Regions from separate parts of the Klenkia sp. AC732 genome, predicted to be linked through region 1. Evidence: riboswitches for the same ligand, from Rfam matches in the RefSeq annotation. Region 1 holds a riboswitch; each other region holds the start of a gene.
What was found. A riboswitch is a leader RNA that binds a small molecule or an ion and turns the genes downstream of it on or off. The one in region 1 is predicted to bind S-adenosylmethionine.
Positions count from the first base shown of each region.

Region 2: linked by a shared signal. The riboswitch ahead of thrC (threonine synthase) and the one ahead of AC0IVP_RS12175 (aminotransferase class V-fold PLP-dependent enzyme) in region 1 are both predicted to bind S-adenosylmethionine.
Region 3: linked by a shared signal. The riboswitch ahead of AC0IVP_RS10690 (bifunctional o-acetylhomoserine/o-acetylserine sulfhydrylase) and the one ahead of AC0IVP_RS12175 (aminotransferase class V-fold PLP-dependent enzyme) in region 1 are both predicted to bind S-adenosylmethionine.

Region 1 is NZ_CEEDOS010000022.1:3,927-8,850, forward strand. It holds gene AC0IVP_RS12160 (ABC transporter substrate-binding protein) at 1-554, shown strand, start outside; gene AC0IVP_RS12165 (MarR family winged helix-turn-helix transcriptional regulator) at 610-1,104, opposite strand; partial or broken gene AC0IVP_RS12170 (DMT family transporter) at 1,144-1,959, shown strand; gene AC0IVP_RS12175 (aminotransferase class V-fold PLP-dependent enzyme) at 2,073-3,446, opposite strand; SAM riboswitch class IV at 3,487-3,599, opposite strand; gene AC0IVP_RS12180 (MetQ/NlpA family ABC transporter substrate-binding protein) at 3,716-4,531, opposite strand; gene AC0IVP_RS12185 (methionine ABC transporter permease) at 4,551-4,924, opposite strand, start outside.
Region 2 is NZ_CEEDOS010000070.1:2,975-7,898, reverse strand. It holds gene AC0IVP_RS21200 (GAF domain-containing protein) at 1-889, opposite strand, end outside; gene thrC (threonine synthase) at 1,012-2,298, opposite strand; SAM riboswitch class I at 2,317-2,444, opposite strand; gene AC0IVP_RS21190 (HAD family hydrolase) at 2,493-3,326, shown strand; gene AC0IVP_RS21185 (ABC transporter permease) at 3,345-4,208, opposite strand; gene AC0IVP_RS21180 (alpha/beta fold hydrolase) at 4,205-4,924, opposite strand, start outside.
Region 3 is NZ_CEEDOS010000018.1:57,453-62,376, reverse strand. It holds gene AC0IVP_RS10690 (bifunctional o-acetylhomoserine/o-acetylserine sulfhydrylase) at 1-1,162, opposite strand, end outside; SAM riboswitch class IV at 1,208-1,325, opposite strand; gene AC0IVP_RS10685 (ABC transporter ATP-binding protein) at 1,369-3,159, opposite strand; gene AC0IVP_RS10680 (MarR family winged helix-turn-helix transcriptional regulator) at 3,244-3,666, shown strand; gene tatA (Sec-independent protein translocase subunit TatA) at 3,707-4,033, shown strand; gene AC0IVP_RS10670 (zinc-binding dehydrogenase) at 4,071-4,924, shown strand, end outside.

The sequences.
Region 1 (4,924 bases):
AGGCGGTGTTCTCCAACGTGGGGGTCAACGCCGAGCGGCTGCAGCTCTTCGACTTCGCCACCTACCGGCAGGGGATCATGGCCTTCATCGCAGCTCCGGACAGTGGACTGGACATCACCGACGCTGCGGGGATCTCGGGCCAGCGCGTCGGGGTGGGGTCGGGCACCAACCAGGAGCGGATCCTGCTGGACTGGAACGCCCAGCTGGAGGCCGACGGGCAGGAGCCGGCGACGCTGGACTACTACGTCAGCGCCGCGGACGCCCTGCTGGCCATCCAGTCCGGTCGGCTGGACACCTACCTCGGGCCCAACCCCAACGCGGTCTACCAGGCGTCGGTCGGTGACCTGGAGGTCGTCGGCACGGTCAACGCCGGGTGGCCGAACACCACCTACGTGGCCGCGACGACCCTGAAGGGCAGCGGCCTGGTGGAGGCGGTGCAGGCGTCGCTGCAGCACGCCTTCGACGACGGCAGCTACGCCCAGACCCTGGCCCGCTGGGGCCTGTCCGACGAGGCCGTCGACGCCCCGGAGGTGAACCCCACCGTCGCGTCGTAGGCACCGGGGCAGGGGCCCGGGACCATCGCGGTCCCGGGCCTTGTGGCGCACCCGTTCACCGGGCCGGCGGCTCCACCCGAGCGAGCCAGGCCGTGAGCAGCTCCTCCAGGGCGACGGCCTGCTGCGGGGTGAGGTCGGCCAGCAGCCGCGCCTCGTTGGCCACGTGGTCGGCGAAGGCCTCGTCGATCACCCGGCGCCCGGCATCGGTCAGGTGGACCACCCGTCCGCGCCCGTCGGCGTCGTCCCGACTGCGGGCGACGAGCCCGTCGCGCTCCAGGCGGTCCAGCCGCTTGCTCATGGCACCGGTGGTCACCATGGTGTGCGCGGCGAGCTCACCGGGGGCCCGGGCGTAGGGCGGTCCACTGCGGCGCAGCGTGGCGAGGACGTCGAACTCGCCCTCGCCCAACCCGTGCCGCCGGTAGACGACGACCAGCTGCTCGGTGAGGTGGCCGGCGAGCCGGTGCAGGCGGCCGATCACCCCCTGCGGGGAGACGTCGAGGTCGGGGCGCTCGCGCGCCCACTCCTGCTGGATCTGTGCCACCCGGTCCACGGGTTGACAGTAGCTTCCCAGGAAGACAAAGTCTCTTCCGTGGAAGACACCCTGCGGTGGTCCCTGGTCACCGCCGTCGCCCCGATCGCCTGGGGAGCCACCTACGTGGTCACCCACCAACTGCTGCCCGCCGGCGTCCCGCTCACCGGTGGCGCGCTGCGGGCACTGCCGGCAGGCCTGCTGCTCCTGGTCCTGGTCCGCCGGCTCCCCCGGGGCGCCTGGTGGTGGCGGTCGGCCGTGCTGGGCACGCTGACCGTGGGGGTCTTCTTCGCCCTGGTCTACGTCTCCGCCCAGCTGCTGCCCAGCGCGGTCGCCTCGACGGTCATGGCCACCTCGCCCCTGGTGCTCGTGCTGCTGGGTTGGGCACTGCTGGGCCAGCAGCCGCGGCGGGCCCACCTGGTGGGCGGGGTCGTCGGCATCGCCGGTGTCGCACTGCTGCTGCTGGGGGACGCGACCGGCGTCGACCCCCGCGGGGTGCTGGCCGCGGTGGCGGCCATGACGTCGTCCTCGGTGGGCTTCGTGCTGGCCCGGCGTTGGGGCGCCACGGAGGACCTGTCGGCGACGACGTCCTGGCAGCTGCTGGCCGGCGGCGCGGGGCTCGCACTGGCGGCCGGGCTCTGCGGTGAGCGGCTGCCGGCCCTGGACCTGCCGGCGGTGCTCGGCTTCGCCTGGGTCACGACGGTGGCCACCGCGCTGGCGTTCGTCTGCTGGTTCGCGGGGTTGCGCCACCTGAGCACCGGCACCGTCGGCCTGATCGGCCTGCTCAACCCGCTCACCGGGGTCGCGCTGGGCTGCCTGCTGGGTGGCGAGTCACTGACCGGCCGGCAGGTCGTGGGCGCGGCGCTCGTCGTCGGCGGCATCGCCCTCGGCCAGCCGGCGGTGACCCGGGCGCTGCGCCGTCGGACACGCCCGCCGGTGCGAGGGGACGCGCGGACCGGCCGCACGCCCCCTCACCCGTCGTCCCCCGGTCAGACCGCCGGGCCGCCGCACCCGGCGCCGCGGGCGACGGCGGTCAGGTCCGCGCCGGCCAGCCCGGCGACCGGGCGCGGGTCGCTCACGGGCTGCCAGCGGCCCTCGACCACGGCGTAGTCCACCGCCGGCCCGTCGGCGACGAACCGGGCGACGGCGGTCACCAGCCGGGCGACGTCGTCACCGGTGGTGCCCACCCCGACACTGGCCCGCAGCGCCCCCTCGGGGACGCCGAGCCGGGCCAGCAGCGGGTGCGCGCAGAACCGCCCGTCCCGCACGCCGATGCCGTGCTCGGCGGACAGGTACGCCGCGACCAGGCCCGGGTCGGCGCCCGCGACGGTGAAGCCGACGACGCCGGTGGGCTCCACCGAGTCCGACCAGATGCGCAGCAGCCGCACGCCGTCCACGGCGTCCAGCCCCTCGACGAGCTGCTCGCGGAGGGCCCGCTCGTGCTCCTCGAGCTCGCCGGGGGCCAGCGCGGCGAGCGCGTCGCAGGCGGCGGCGAGGGCGACGGCGCCCAGGACGTTGGGCGACCCGCCCTCGTGCCGGTGCGGGGCGGCCACCCAGCCGGCCGACTCGACCGTGACCTCGGTGACGGCTCCCCCACCGGCCAGGTGCGGGCGGCCGGTGTCCAGCCAGTCCCGCCGCCCGACCAGGGCGCCGACGCCGAAGGGTGCGTAGGCCTTGTGCCCGGAGAAGGCAACCCAGTCCGCACCGGAGTCGGCGAGGGAGAACCGGCGGTGCGGGACGGACTGGGCGCCGTCGACGACCACCCGGGCACCCGCGGCGTGCGCCAGCGCGACGACGTCTGCCAACGGCAGCGACTCCCCGGTGACGTTGGAGGCGCCGGTGACGGCGACCAGGGCGTAGGACCGGGCGGCCAGCGCCTCGCCCAGCGCCCGCAGGGTGTCGGCCACGGTGGGCCGGGTGGGCAGCACGGTGCAGGCGCCGCCGCCGGACCGCTCGCGCTGCTGCCACGGCAGCAGGTCGGCGTGGTGCTCGCAGTCCAGCACCAGCACCGCGCCACCGGCGGGCAGGCAGCCGGCGAGCAGTCCCAGGCCGTCGGTGGTGTTGCGGGTCAGCACGCAGACGTCGTCCGGGCGGGCGCCGACGAAGGCCGCGACGGTGTCCCGCGCCGACTCGTACAGGGCCGTGGAGACCTGGGAGAGGTGGCCGGCGCCGCGGTGCACGCTGGCGTAGAGCGGCAGCGCCTCGGCCACTCGGGCGGCGACCGCGGCCAGTGCCGGGGCACTCGCGGCGACGTCGAGGTTGGCGTACTGCGCGGTGCCGCCGGTGACCAGCGGCACGCGGGTGTCGGCGCCGACGGCGGGCAGCAGGGCGGGGACGGGACGGCAGGCGAGGGTCGTGGACATGCTCGGACTCCTGGTGGGTCAGGGCCCGCACGCGAGGCGGGACCGGCGCTTGCGGCTGCGCTGCGCAGCCGCCGGGTCGTCACCCGGAGCACCCCATCGCGGTGGAAGGGTTGCCGACCAGCGAGCCGGGGCTTCGCGCTGGTACTCGTGACCTGGTCCCAGCCTGGCAGACCCCCGGGCTACCCGTCAATCCCGATCGACGTGGTGGAGAACAGACGGCACGGGCCGGACAGCCCCGCGAGGAGCTGCCCGGCCCGGGGCCGTGCGGGTCAGAACGCGGGGATGACCGCGCCGTCGTACTCGTCGAGGATGAACTGGCGCACCTCGTCGGAGTGCAGCAGCTCCTCCAGGGTCTGGATCCGCTCGTCGGACTCGTCACCGGCGCGCACGACCACCAGGTTGGCGTTGGGGTTGCCCTCGGCCTCCTCCAGCGCGAGGGCGTCCTGCGCCGGGGACAGGTCGGCGTCGATGGCGTAGTTGCCGTTGATCACCGCGATGTCGACGTCGGCCAGCGAGCGGGGCACCTGGGCCGCCTCGACCTCGGAGATCTCCAGGTCCAGCGGGCTGCTCTCCACGTCCAGCGAGGTGGGGGCGGCGTCACCGGTGTCGGCCAGCACGACCAGGTCGTTGGCCTCCAGCAGCCGCAGCGCGCGGGCGGCGTTGGTGGGGTCGTTCGGGATCGCCACGGTCGCGCCCTGCTCCAGCTGCGACAGGTCGGTCAGCGACTGCGAGTAGATGCCCAGCGGCTCGACGTGCACCGGCTCCAGGGCGGTGAAGTCGTAGCCCGCGGTCGACTCCTGCTCCTCCAGGTAGGGCACGGTCTGGAAGAAGTTGGCGTCCAACGAGCCGTCGTCCAGCGCGACGTTGGGCTGCACGTAGTCGGTGAACTCGACGACGTCGAGGTCCAGCCCGGCGTCCTCGGCCAGGTTCTCCTCCACGAAGCGCAGGATCTCCGCGTGCGGGACCGGCGAGGCACCGACGCGCAGCGGCTCGTCGGCGCCGGACAGCTCGGCGTCCCCACCGCCGCAGGCAGCGAGGACCGCGGTGGTGGTGAGGGCGGACAGGGTCAGGGCGAGGCGACGCACGAGGTTCTCCATGGGGTGGTCAGCGACGCGCCAGTCGGCGCGCCCAGGTGTCGCCGCCGAACTGCAGCGCCTGGACGACGACGAGCAGCAGGGCGACGGTGAGCAGGGTGATGTCGGTGCGGAACTGCTGGTAGCCGAACCGGATGGCGAAGTCGCCCAGGCCGCCGCCGCCGATGGCGCCGGCCATGGCCGAGTAGCTGATCAGCGCGACGACGGTGACGGTGACGCCGGCGACCAGCGAGGGCAGCGCTTCGGGCAGCAGCACGGTGCGGACGACGTCCCGGCGGCGGGCGCCCATCGCCAGGGCCGCCTCGACCTTGCCGTGCGCGACCTCGCGCAGGCTGGTCTCGACCAGCCGGGCCAGGAACGGGACGGCGCCGATGGTCAGCGGGA
Region 2 (4,924 bases), on a different contig from region 1:
CCTGGGGTTCCCGGACCGCCCAGCCCGCGGTGGCCGTGTACCCGGCCGCACGCAGGGCGTCCTGGGCGAGGACGGCGGTCGCGCCCGGGTCGAGGTCGTCGAGGTCCCCGCCGACGACGCCGAACTGACGGCCACCGACCCGGCTCAACGCGACCTCGCCGAGCGCCTCGCGGAGCACGTGCCCCGCGCGCCGCAGACCGCGGGCGGTGCGCACCAGACCGATGTCGACCAGCACCACGGAGAGGTCCTCGGCCAGGTGCACCGCCCGCTCCGCCTCGTCGTGCAGCAGCAGGCCCCAGCCGCGCCGGTCGGGCAGGCCGGTGACGTCGTCCCGGCTGCGGAGGGCCTGCTCGATGCCCGCCCGCCGGTCGTCGACCACGGCGTCCAGCGCGGTGGCCAGCTCCCGGCCCAGGACGTCGGCGACCAGCGCGAGGCGCGCCGCGAGCCGGTCGTGGTCGACGCCCGTCCAGCGCGCCGCGGAGTACCCGCACACGCTGCCCAGCAGCTGCCCGTCGAACCGGCGGAGCGGGGCACCGACGTAGGCGGAGACGCCGTGCTGGCGGCCGACGGCCCGCAGCTCGGGGTCGGTGTGCCGGCGCAGGTCGCGGGCCAGCACGGGCCGCCGGCCGACCAGCAGGTGGTGGCAGGCGCTCTGCTCGACCGGGACCGGGTGGCCCACGAGGGCCGGCCCGGTCCTGGACCGGGACGTCACACCGGTCCAGGACCGGTCGGTCATCCGGGCCACGGTGAAGACGTCGAAGTCCTCGGTACCGGCGAGGTCGGACACCGCCACCCCGGCGGTGGCGGCGAACGCCTGCCCCAGACCGGGCCGGTCGGACACCGGCGCCGGCACGGGCGTGGAGCCCACGGACCATCCGGACATGCTCATCGCGTCTCCCGCATCTCACCGTCCGGAACTATTCCGGACGAATGCGTTCTACATCGACACGAGCGGGCCGGTCTTGAGCAGTGCGGGCACCCTCCCCCCGAGGAGGGAGGGTGCCGCCGACCTCAGGAGATGAGGCCGGCCTGGCGCAGCGAGCGCAGCGAGGGGTCCACCCGGTGGGTGGGGCCCACGACGGGCATCAGCGGGTCCAGGGTCTTCAGACCCTCCCCGGTGTTCAGCACGACGGTCTCCGCGGCCGGGTCCAGCAGGCCACGCTCCACCAGCTGGCGCAGCACCGCCGTCGTCACCCCGCCGGCGGTCTCGGCGAAGACCCCGGTGGTCCGGGCCAGGTCCCGGATGCCCTCGACGATCTCGGCGTCCCCGACCCGGCCGACCGAGCCGCCGGTGCGCCGGATGGCGTCCAGGGCGTAGGGCCCGTCGGCGGGGTTGCCGATGTTCAGCGACTTGGCGATCCCGGTCGGCTTGACCGGCTTGACGACGTCCCAGCCGTTCTCGAACGCGGTGGCGATCGGGTCGCAACCGGCGGACTGCGCGCCGAAGACCTTCCACTCGGTGGCCTCGACGATCCCGGCGGCCGACAGCTCGCGGAAGGCCTTGTCCACCTTGGTCAGCAGCGACCCCGACGCCATCGGGATGACCACCTGGGCCGGGATCCGCCAGCCGAGCTGCTCGGCGATCTCGTAGCCGACGGTCTTGGACCCCTCGGCGTAGTAGGGGCGCACGTTCTGGTTGACGAACGCGCAGTCCTCGAACTCGTCGGTCTCGGCGAGCTCGCTGGTGAGCCGGTTGACCTCGTCGTAGGAGCCGTCGACGGCGATCAGCGCCTGGCCGTAGACCGCGGACTGGACGATCTTCCCCGGCTCCAGGTCGCTGGGCACGAAGACGAAGGAGGGCAGCCCGTTGCGGGCGGCGTGCGCGGCCACCGAGTTCGCCAGGTTGCCGGTCGAGGCGCAGGCGATCTTGGCGTACCCGAAGCCCTTGGCCGCCGTCGCGGCCAGGCTGACCACCCGGTCCTTGAAGGAGTGCGTCGGGTTGGCCGAGTCGTCCTTGACCCACAGCGGGGCGGTGAAGCCCAGCTCGTCACCCAGGCGCTGGGCGCGCACCAGCGGGGTCATGCCCGGGTCCAGGCTGACCCGGGAGTCCGGGTCCTGACCGGTGGGCAGCAACGCGCTGTAGCGCCAGATGTTCTGCGGGCCGGCCTCGATCTGCTCGCGGGTCACCGCGCGCATCAGCTCGGGGTCGTAGTCGACCTCCAGCGGACCGAAGCACTCGGCACACGCGTGCTCGGCGATCAGGCCGAACGTGGCACCGCAGTTGCGGCACACCAGGCCGCGGGCGGGGTTCGGGGGCACCGGCTGCGCGATCGCGCCGGTGGCAGTGGGAGCGGTCATGGTCATACGACGACTACCTCCTCATCTTCCCCGCGTCGGGCCGTCGAGCCGCGCAGGACGGAAGGGGCACCTGCTGCCCGCGTGGGTGCGGGCGGTGGTTGCCGGGGCTTCAGCGGGCCGTGTCCCTCTGCCCCTCGTGATGAGTGGAACGTCGGCCACCGTACCGGACCAGGGGCTCCGGCAGGATGACCTGCATGACCGCCGCGATCGTGTACACCGACCTCGACGGCACGATGGTGGGGCCGCGGGGCTCCTTCTTCCACACCGCCGGCCGCGAGCTGACCGACTCCCCCGCCGCCGCCCTGCTGGACCTGCACCGGGCCGGGGTGCCGCTGGTGCTGGTGTCCGGGCGCACCCACGCCCAGCTGCTGGAGGCCGGCCGGGTCTTCGCCGTCGACGGCCACGTCGCCGAGCTGGGCTCGCTGGTCAGCTGGGACGGCGGCCGGGAGACCCACCTGCTCACCGGTGCCCTGCCCGAGGAGCACGCCGGTCGCACCCCGATGGACGTGCTCGCCTCGCTCGGGGTGGTCGACGCCCTGCTGGCCGAGCACCCCGGCCGGGTGGAGTGGCACGCGCCCTGGCACGCCACGCACTCTGCCGACGCCCTGCTCCGCGGCTGGCTGGACACCGTCGCGGTCGACGACTGGCTGGCCGCACGTGGCTGGGGCTGGCTGACGGTCAAGGACAACGGCCGCGTCCCGCGCACCTCACGGATGACGCTGGACGGCGACGGCGACGGCGACGGCACCGACCCGCACGTCTACCACCTGATGCCGCGCGGCATCGACAAGGGCGCGGCCATCGCCTGGGACCTGGCCCGCCGGGGCATCGACCCCGCCGACGCCGTCGCCGTCGGGGACTCCGTCAGCGACCTGGAGATGGCGCCGTCGGTCGGCCGGCTGTGGATCACCGCCAACGGCGCCGCGGTGGAGGGGATGCCGGCGGCCATCGCGGCCCTGCCGAACGCCACCGCCACCCACGCCCCGATGGGCGAGGGCTGGGCCCAGGCCGTCCGCGCCTCGCTCTGACCCCGCTGGGGCCCTCCCTCAGCTGGTGACGTCGCGGCGGGCGAAGTGCCGGAAGGCCAGCGCGGTGAACACCGCGGCGTAGAGCAGCGACTGGATGACGCCGCGGTAGAGGTCACCGCTGTCGACCGGGGTCTGCAGCAGGTCCGTCCAGGCGAACTCCTCCGCCGTCGGGAAGTAGTCCCGGACGCTGCCCAGCTGCTCGACCTGGTCGAGGATCGCGAAGACGAACATCGTGAACACCGACCCGCCGACGGCGGCCAGCGGCGCGTCGGTGACCGTGGACAGCCAGAACGCCAGCGTGCCGACGACGAGCAGGTGCACGGCGAGGTAGCCGACCATCCCGGCCAGCCGGAGCAGCCCGTCGCCCTGGCCGATGGTGATGCCGATCGGCGTCTGGATGTCCTCGAACCCGAACGCGATCCCGCCCGCGACGACGGCCACCACGGTCACCGTCAGCAGCGCCGCCACCGACATCACCAGCGCGGCCAGCCACTTCTGCCGGAGCAGCCGCATCCGCGGGACCGGGGTGGCCAGCGCGTAGCGCAGCGACCCCCACTGGGCCTCGCTGGCCACGGTGTCGCCGAAGAACAACGCGTACACCACGACCAGGAAGAACGACGTCGTCGCGAACAGCACGAAGAGGGTGAAGTTCAGCCCGGACGACGTCGCGACGTCCACCAGGTTGAGCCGGCTGTTGGACTGCGCGTCCTCGCTGGCGCCCAGCTGGAGGGCGGCGATGAGCAGCAGCGGCAGCGCGACCATCAGCGCGAAGACGCCGATGGTGCGTCGCCGTTTGAACTGCCGGCGCAGCTCGACCGACAGACGCAGGGTGCGCTCGGGCCGGTAGCCGGCGACGGCCCCGGTGGACTGGACGGTGCTCACGAGCTCTCCCCCACCAACGACAGGAACGCGTCCTCCAGGCGGCGGCGCGGGGTGACCTGGTCGACGCCGATGCCGGCGCCCACCAGGGCGGTGACGGCGGCCGCCCGGCTGGTGCCGCCGAGCTCGAGCACCAGGCCCTCGTCCGAGCGTTCGACCGAGGTCCCCGGCAGGGCGCCCAGCACCTCGACGGCGCGGTCGGTGTCGGCCGGGTCGTCCAGCACGACCAGCACGGCGCCGCCGGTGCCGATGATCTCCTCGACCGTGCCCTCGGCGACCTTCTGGCCCTTGGCCATCACGACGACGTGGCTGCAGGTCTGCTCGATCTCGGCCAGCAGGTGGCTGCTCACGATGACCGTGCGACCGGTCTTCGCGTAGTCCTGCAGCACCTCGCGCATGGCGTGGATCTGCGGCGGGTCCAGCCCGTTGGTGGGCTCGTCGAGGACCAGCAGGTCCGGCAGCCCCAGCATGGCCTGGGCGATGGCCACGCGCTGGCGCATGCCCTGGGAGTAGGACCGGACCCGCTTGTCCAGCGCCGTCCCGAGGCCCGCGATCGCGATGGCCTCGTCCAGGTGGGCGTCCTCGGCCGGCCGGCCGGTCGCGGCCCAGTACAGCTCCAGGTTGTCCCGGCCGCTCAGGTGCGGCTGCAGCCCGGTGCCCTCCACGAAGGAGCCGAGCCGGGACAGCACCGGGGCGCCCGGGCTCGCCGGGTGGCCGAA
Region 3 (4,924 bases), on a different contig from region 1:
GGGAGTGCGTGGTGGACGCCGGGTGGATGACCAGGCTGCGCACGTCGCCGATGTTGGCGACGTGGCTGTGCAGCTCCAGGGCCTCGACGAACGCCTTGCCGGCGGCGACGCCCCCGACGATCTCGAACGCCAGCACGGCGCCGGTCCCCTTGGGGGCGTACTTCTTGCCGGCCGCGTGCCAGGGGGAGGACGGCAGCCCGGCGTAGTGCACGGACTCCACCTCGTCCCGGGCCTCGAGCCACTCCGCGACCCGCTGGGCGTTGGCCACGTGCCGGTCCAGGCGCAGCGACAGGGTCTCGATGCCCTGCACCACCAGGAAGGCGTTGAACGGCGAGATGGCCGGGCCGAGGTCGCGCAGCAGCTGCACCCGGGCCTTGAGCGCGAACGCCGGGGCGCCGAGGTCGGCGTAGACCACGCCGTTGTACGTCGGGTCCGGGGTGGTGAACATGGGGTGCCTGCCCCCGGTCCAGTCGAAGTTGCCGCTGTCGACGATCACGCCGGCCACGGCGGTGCCGTGCCCGCCCAGGTACTTCGTCGCCGAGTGGACGACGACGTCGGCACCGAACTCGATGGGCCGGATCAGGTACGGGGTGGCGATCGTGTTGTCCACGATCAGCGGCACGCCGTTGCGGTGCGCGACCTCGCTGACCGCGGAGATGTCCAGGACGTCGCCCTTGGGGTTGCCGATCGTCTCGGCGTAGAAGGCGCGGGTGTTGTCCTGCACGAGGGCCTGCCAGGCCTGCGGGTCGTCGGGGTCCTCGACGAAGGACACCGTCACGCCCAGCTTGGGCAGCGAGTGGTGCAGCAGGTTGTACGTGCCGCCGTACAGCGACGCCGAGGCCACGACGTGGTCCCCGGCCTCGGCCAGGTTGAGGATCGCCAGGGTCTCCGCGGCCTGCCCGGAGGAGACGGCGAGGGCGGCGACACCGCCCTCCAGCGACGCGACGCGCTGCTCCAGCGCGTCCTGCGTCGGGTTCATGATGCGGGTGTAGATGTTGCCCATCTCGGCGAGGGCGAACAGGTCCGCGGCGTGCTGGCTGTCGCGGAACTGGTAGCTGGTCGTCGCGTAGATGGGCAGCGCGCGGGCGCCGGTGGTGGGGTCGGGGCTCGCTCCGGCGTGGATCTGCCGGGTCTCGAAGCTCCAGCCGCTGGGGTCGGTCATGCGCCACGTCCTCCTGGTGATCGGGAGGGCCCGGGCGTACGGGCACTCCGTCGCTTGCGCGGACGGCGGGCGCCGTCCACACCGGCTCTTCCCCTGGAGCACCGCAGACGGAGTAGCGGTTGCCGGGCAGCCAGCCAGGTGCTTGTCGCTGCCTCTCGTGAGCCGTGACGATCGTAGGACGACCCGGCGGCCCGCGTCACCCTGGGTCAGGCGGGGACGGCCGCCGTGCCCCCGGCCAGCAGCGCGTACCGGCCGCCGCGGGCGACCAGTTCGTCGTGGCTGCCCTGCTCGAGCACCCGCCCGGCGTCGAGCACCGCGATGGTGTCGGCGTCCCGGACGGTGGACAGCCGGTGGGCGATGGTGATCGTCGTCCGGCCGCGGGCGACCTCGTCGAGGGCGGCCTGCACGGCGCGCTCGGTCTCGTTGTCCAGCGCGCTGGTGGCCTCGTCGAGCACCAGCACCCGCGGGTCGCGCAGCAGTGTGCGGGCGATGGCCAGCCGCTGCTTCTCCCCGCCGGAGAACCGGTGGCCGCGGGCGCCGACCATGGTGTCGTAGCCGTCGGGCAGCGCGGCGATGACCTGGTGCACCTGGGCGCGCCGGGCGGCCTGCTCGATGTCGGCGTCGGTGGCGTCGGGCTTCGCGTAGCGCAGGTTCTCCCGGATCGTGGTGTGCAGCAGGTAGGTCTCCTGGCTGACCACGCCGACCACCCGGGCCAGCTCGGCCAGCGACAGGTCGCGGACGTCGACGCCGTCGATGGTCACCCGGCCGGTGGTGACGTCGTTGAGCCGGGACACCAGCGAGGCCAGCGTCGACTTGCCCGAGCCGGTCTCGCCGACCAGGGCCAGCGTGCTGCCGGCCGGGACGACCAGGTCGACGTCGGTGAGGGCGGCGCGGGCGCCGTCGTAGGAGAACCCGACGTGCTCGAGGCGGACCTCGCCGCGCACGTGCGGCAGGGCGACGGGCTCGGCCGGGTCGTCGATGTCCACCGGTAGGTCCAGGTACTCGAAGACCCGGCTGAACAGCGCCATCGAGGTGATCAGCTGACCGCCGACGTCCAGCAGGCCCATCAGCGGGCGGAACAGGGTCCCCTGCAGGGCGGTGAAGGCGACCAGCGTGCCGATCGTCATGCCACCCGACGTCGCGGGCAGGCCGGCGACGAGGTAGATCAGCGCCGGGATCCCGGCGAACACGATGCTCATCGAGGCCATCCGCCAGCGGCCGGCCAGCTGGGAGCGGACCTCGAGGGCCACCAGCTCCTCCGACGTGCGGGCGAAGCGCTGGGACTGCGCCGGGCCGGTGCCCAGGGTCTTGCCGAGCTGGACGCCGGAGATCGACAGCCCCTCCTCGACCTGGGTCTGCATGTCCGCCATCCGGCGCTGGCGCTCGCCGGTGACCTCGCGGCGCATCAGCGCGACCTTGCGGGTCAGCCAGATCGCCGGCGGCAGCACGACGAGGGACAGCAGGGACAGCCGCCAGCTCAGCGCGGCCATGGCGACCACGGTGCCGACGACGGTGGTGGCGTTGGAGGCCAGGCTGGTGGCGGTCGAGGTGACCACCGACTGCATGGAGCCGATGTCGTTGGTCAGCCGGGACTGCACCTCACCGCCGCGGGTGCGGGTGAAGAAGCCCAGCGACTGGCGCTGCAGGTGCGTGAAGACCGACGTCCGCAGGCCGTGCATGACCTTCTGGCCGACGGTGGTGGACAGCCAGGTCTGGACGACGCCGAGCAGTGCGGTGGACGCGGCGACGGCGACCATGCCGGCCACGGCCCAGGCGAGCAGCCGGACGTCGGCGTGCGGGAGCGCGTCGTCGATGACGGTGCGGACCAGGAAGGGGGTGGCCAGGGCGATCAGCGAGCTGAGCACGATCAGCGCCATGACGGTGCCCACCTGGAGCCGGTGGGGGGCGAAGAGCGCCAGCACGCGTCGCAGGGACACGGGGGAGCGCTCGAGCTGGGTCTCGTCTGCCGGGTCGGGCCGGCCCTCGGGGCGTGGCATCCACGTCCCCCTCTCTGTCGGTGGAACGATGCTGAGGTTACCTCACGGTGAGGTAGCAACGGCAAGTCCGTTAGCATTCCCGCCGTGTCCGCCCCCGCCCCCGACGACGACCTGGGTGAGCTGATCGTCCGGGCCGCCCGGTCGCTGCGCGGCCGCTGGCGCGAGGCGCTGGAGCCCTGGGACCTCTCCCCGCACCAGGTTCGGGCGCTGATGGTGGTCGCCCGCGCGGAGGGCCTGCGGCTGTCCGGGCTGGCCGAGTCGCTGCACATCGCCCCCCGGTCGGCGACCGAGGTGGTCGACGGCCTGGCCGGGCGTGGCCTGGTCGAGCGCGTCCCGGACCCCACCGACCGGCGGGCGGTCCTGGTCCGGCTCACCGAGGAGGGCTCCCGGGTGCTCACCGAGGTCCGCGCGGCCCGCGCCGCCGACGCCCGGGAGGCGCTGTCCCGGCTGCCGGCCGACGACCGCGCCGAGCTGGCCCGGCTGCTCCGTCGCTTCGTGGACACCTGACGTCCAGCTGCTCCACAGCCGGAGCGGGCACCCTGGGGGCATGAACCTGGGTGCCGCCGAGATCGCGTTGATCGTGCTGGCCGTCTTCCTGCTCTTCGGCTACAAGAAGCTGCCCGACGCCTCCCGCTCCCTGGGCCGGTCGCTGCGCATCTTCAAGGGCGAGATGGGCGGCATGAAGGACGACGACGCCCGCGCGTCGTCCCCGGCCACGCCGGTGCCGGCCCCGGTCTCGGCCCCGGTCCAGGCCCCGGTCGACGCAGCGGCCCTCGAGCGGGAGGCGACGGCGGCCGAGACCGCCGCGCTCGAGGCCCGCGCCCGCGCGGCCCGGGCCCACGCCGAGGCGCAGCCCACCCACGCCACCTCCTGATCTCCCCGTCCCGGCACGGGTCGGGCAGGGTGGGTGCGTGCGCGCCCTGGTGTTCGAGGAGTTCGGCGGACCGCTGACGGTCCGCGAGGTGCCCGACCCCACGCCCGCCCCGGACGGGGTCGTGGTCGAGGTCGGGGCGACCGGGGTCTGCCGCAGCGACTGGCACGCCTGGTCCGGCCACGACGCCGACGTCGTCCTGCCGCACGTGCCCGGTCACGAGCTGGCCGGCACCGTCGTCGCGGTCGGTGACCGGGTGCGCAGCTGGTCGGTCGGGGACCGGGTCACCACGCCGTTCGTCTGCGCCTGCGGCACGTGCCCGCCCTGCCGGGACGGCGACCAGCAGGTGTGCCTGCGCCAGACCCAGCCCGGTTTCACCCACTGGGGCTCGATGGCCTCGGCCGTCGCCCTGGACGCCGCCGACGTCAACCTGGTGGCGCTGCCGGAGGACCTGCCGTCCAGCACCGCCGCCGCGCTGGGCTGCCGGTTCGCGACCGCCTTCCGGGCGGTCACCGGCGTGGGCCGGGTCGCGCCGGGGGAGTGGGTCGCCGTCCTGGGCTGCGGGGGCGTCGGGCTGTCCGCGGTGCAGGTCGCCGTCGCCGTCGGTGCGCGGGTGGTGGCGGTGGACCCCTCGCCCGGGGCCCGCGAGCTGGCCGCGGCGATGGGCGCCGAGCACGTGCTCGCCGACCCGGCCGGCATCGCGGAGCTGACCGGCGGGGGCGCGCACGTCGCGCTGGACTGTCTGGGCTCCCCGGCCACCTGCGAGGCCGGCATCCGCTCGCTGCGCCCGCGCGGCCGGCACGTGCAGGTCGGGCTGCTGCCACCCGCCGCCGGGCGGGCCGTCGTCCCGATGGAGCTGGTGGTAGCGCGGGAGCTCGCCGTGCTGGGCAGCCA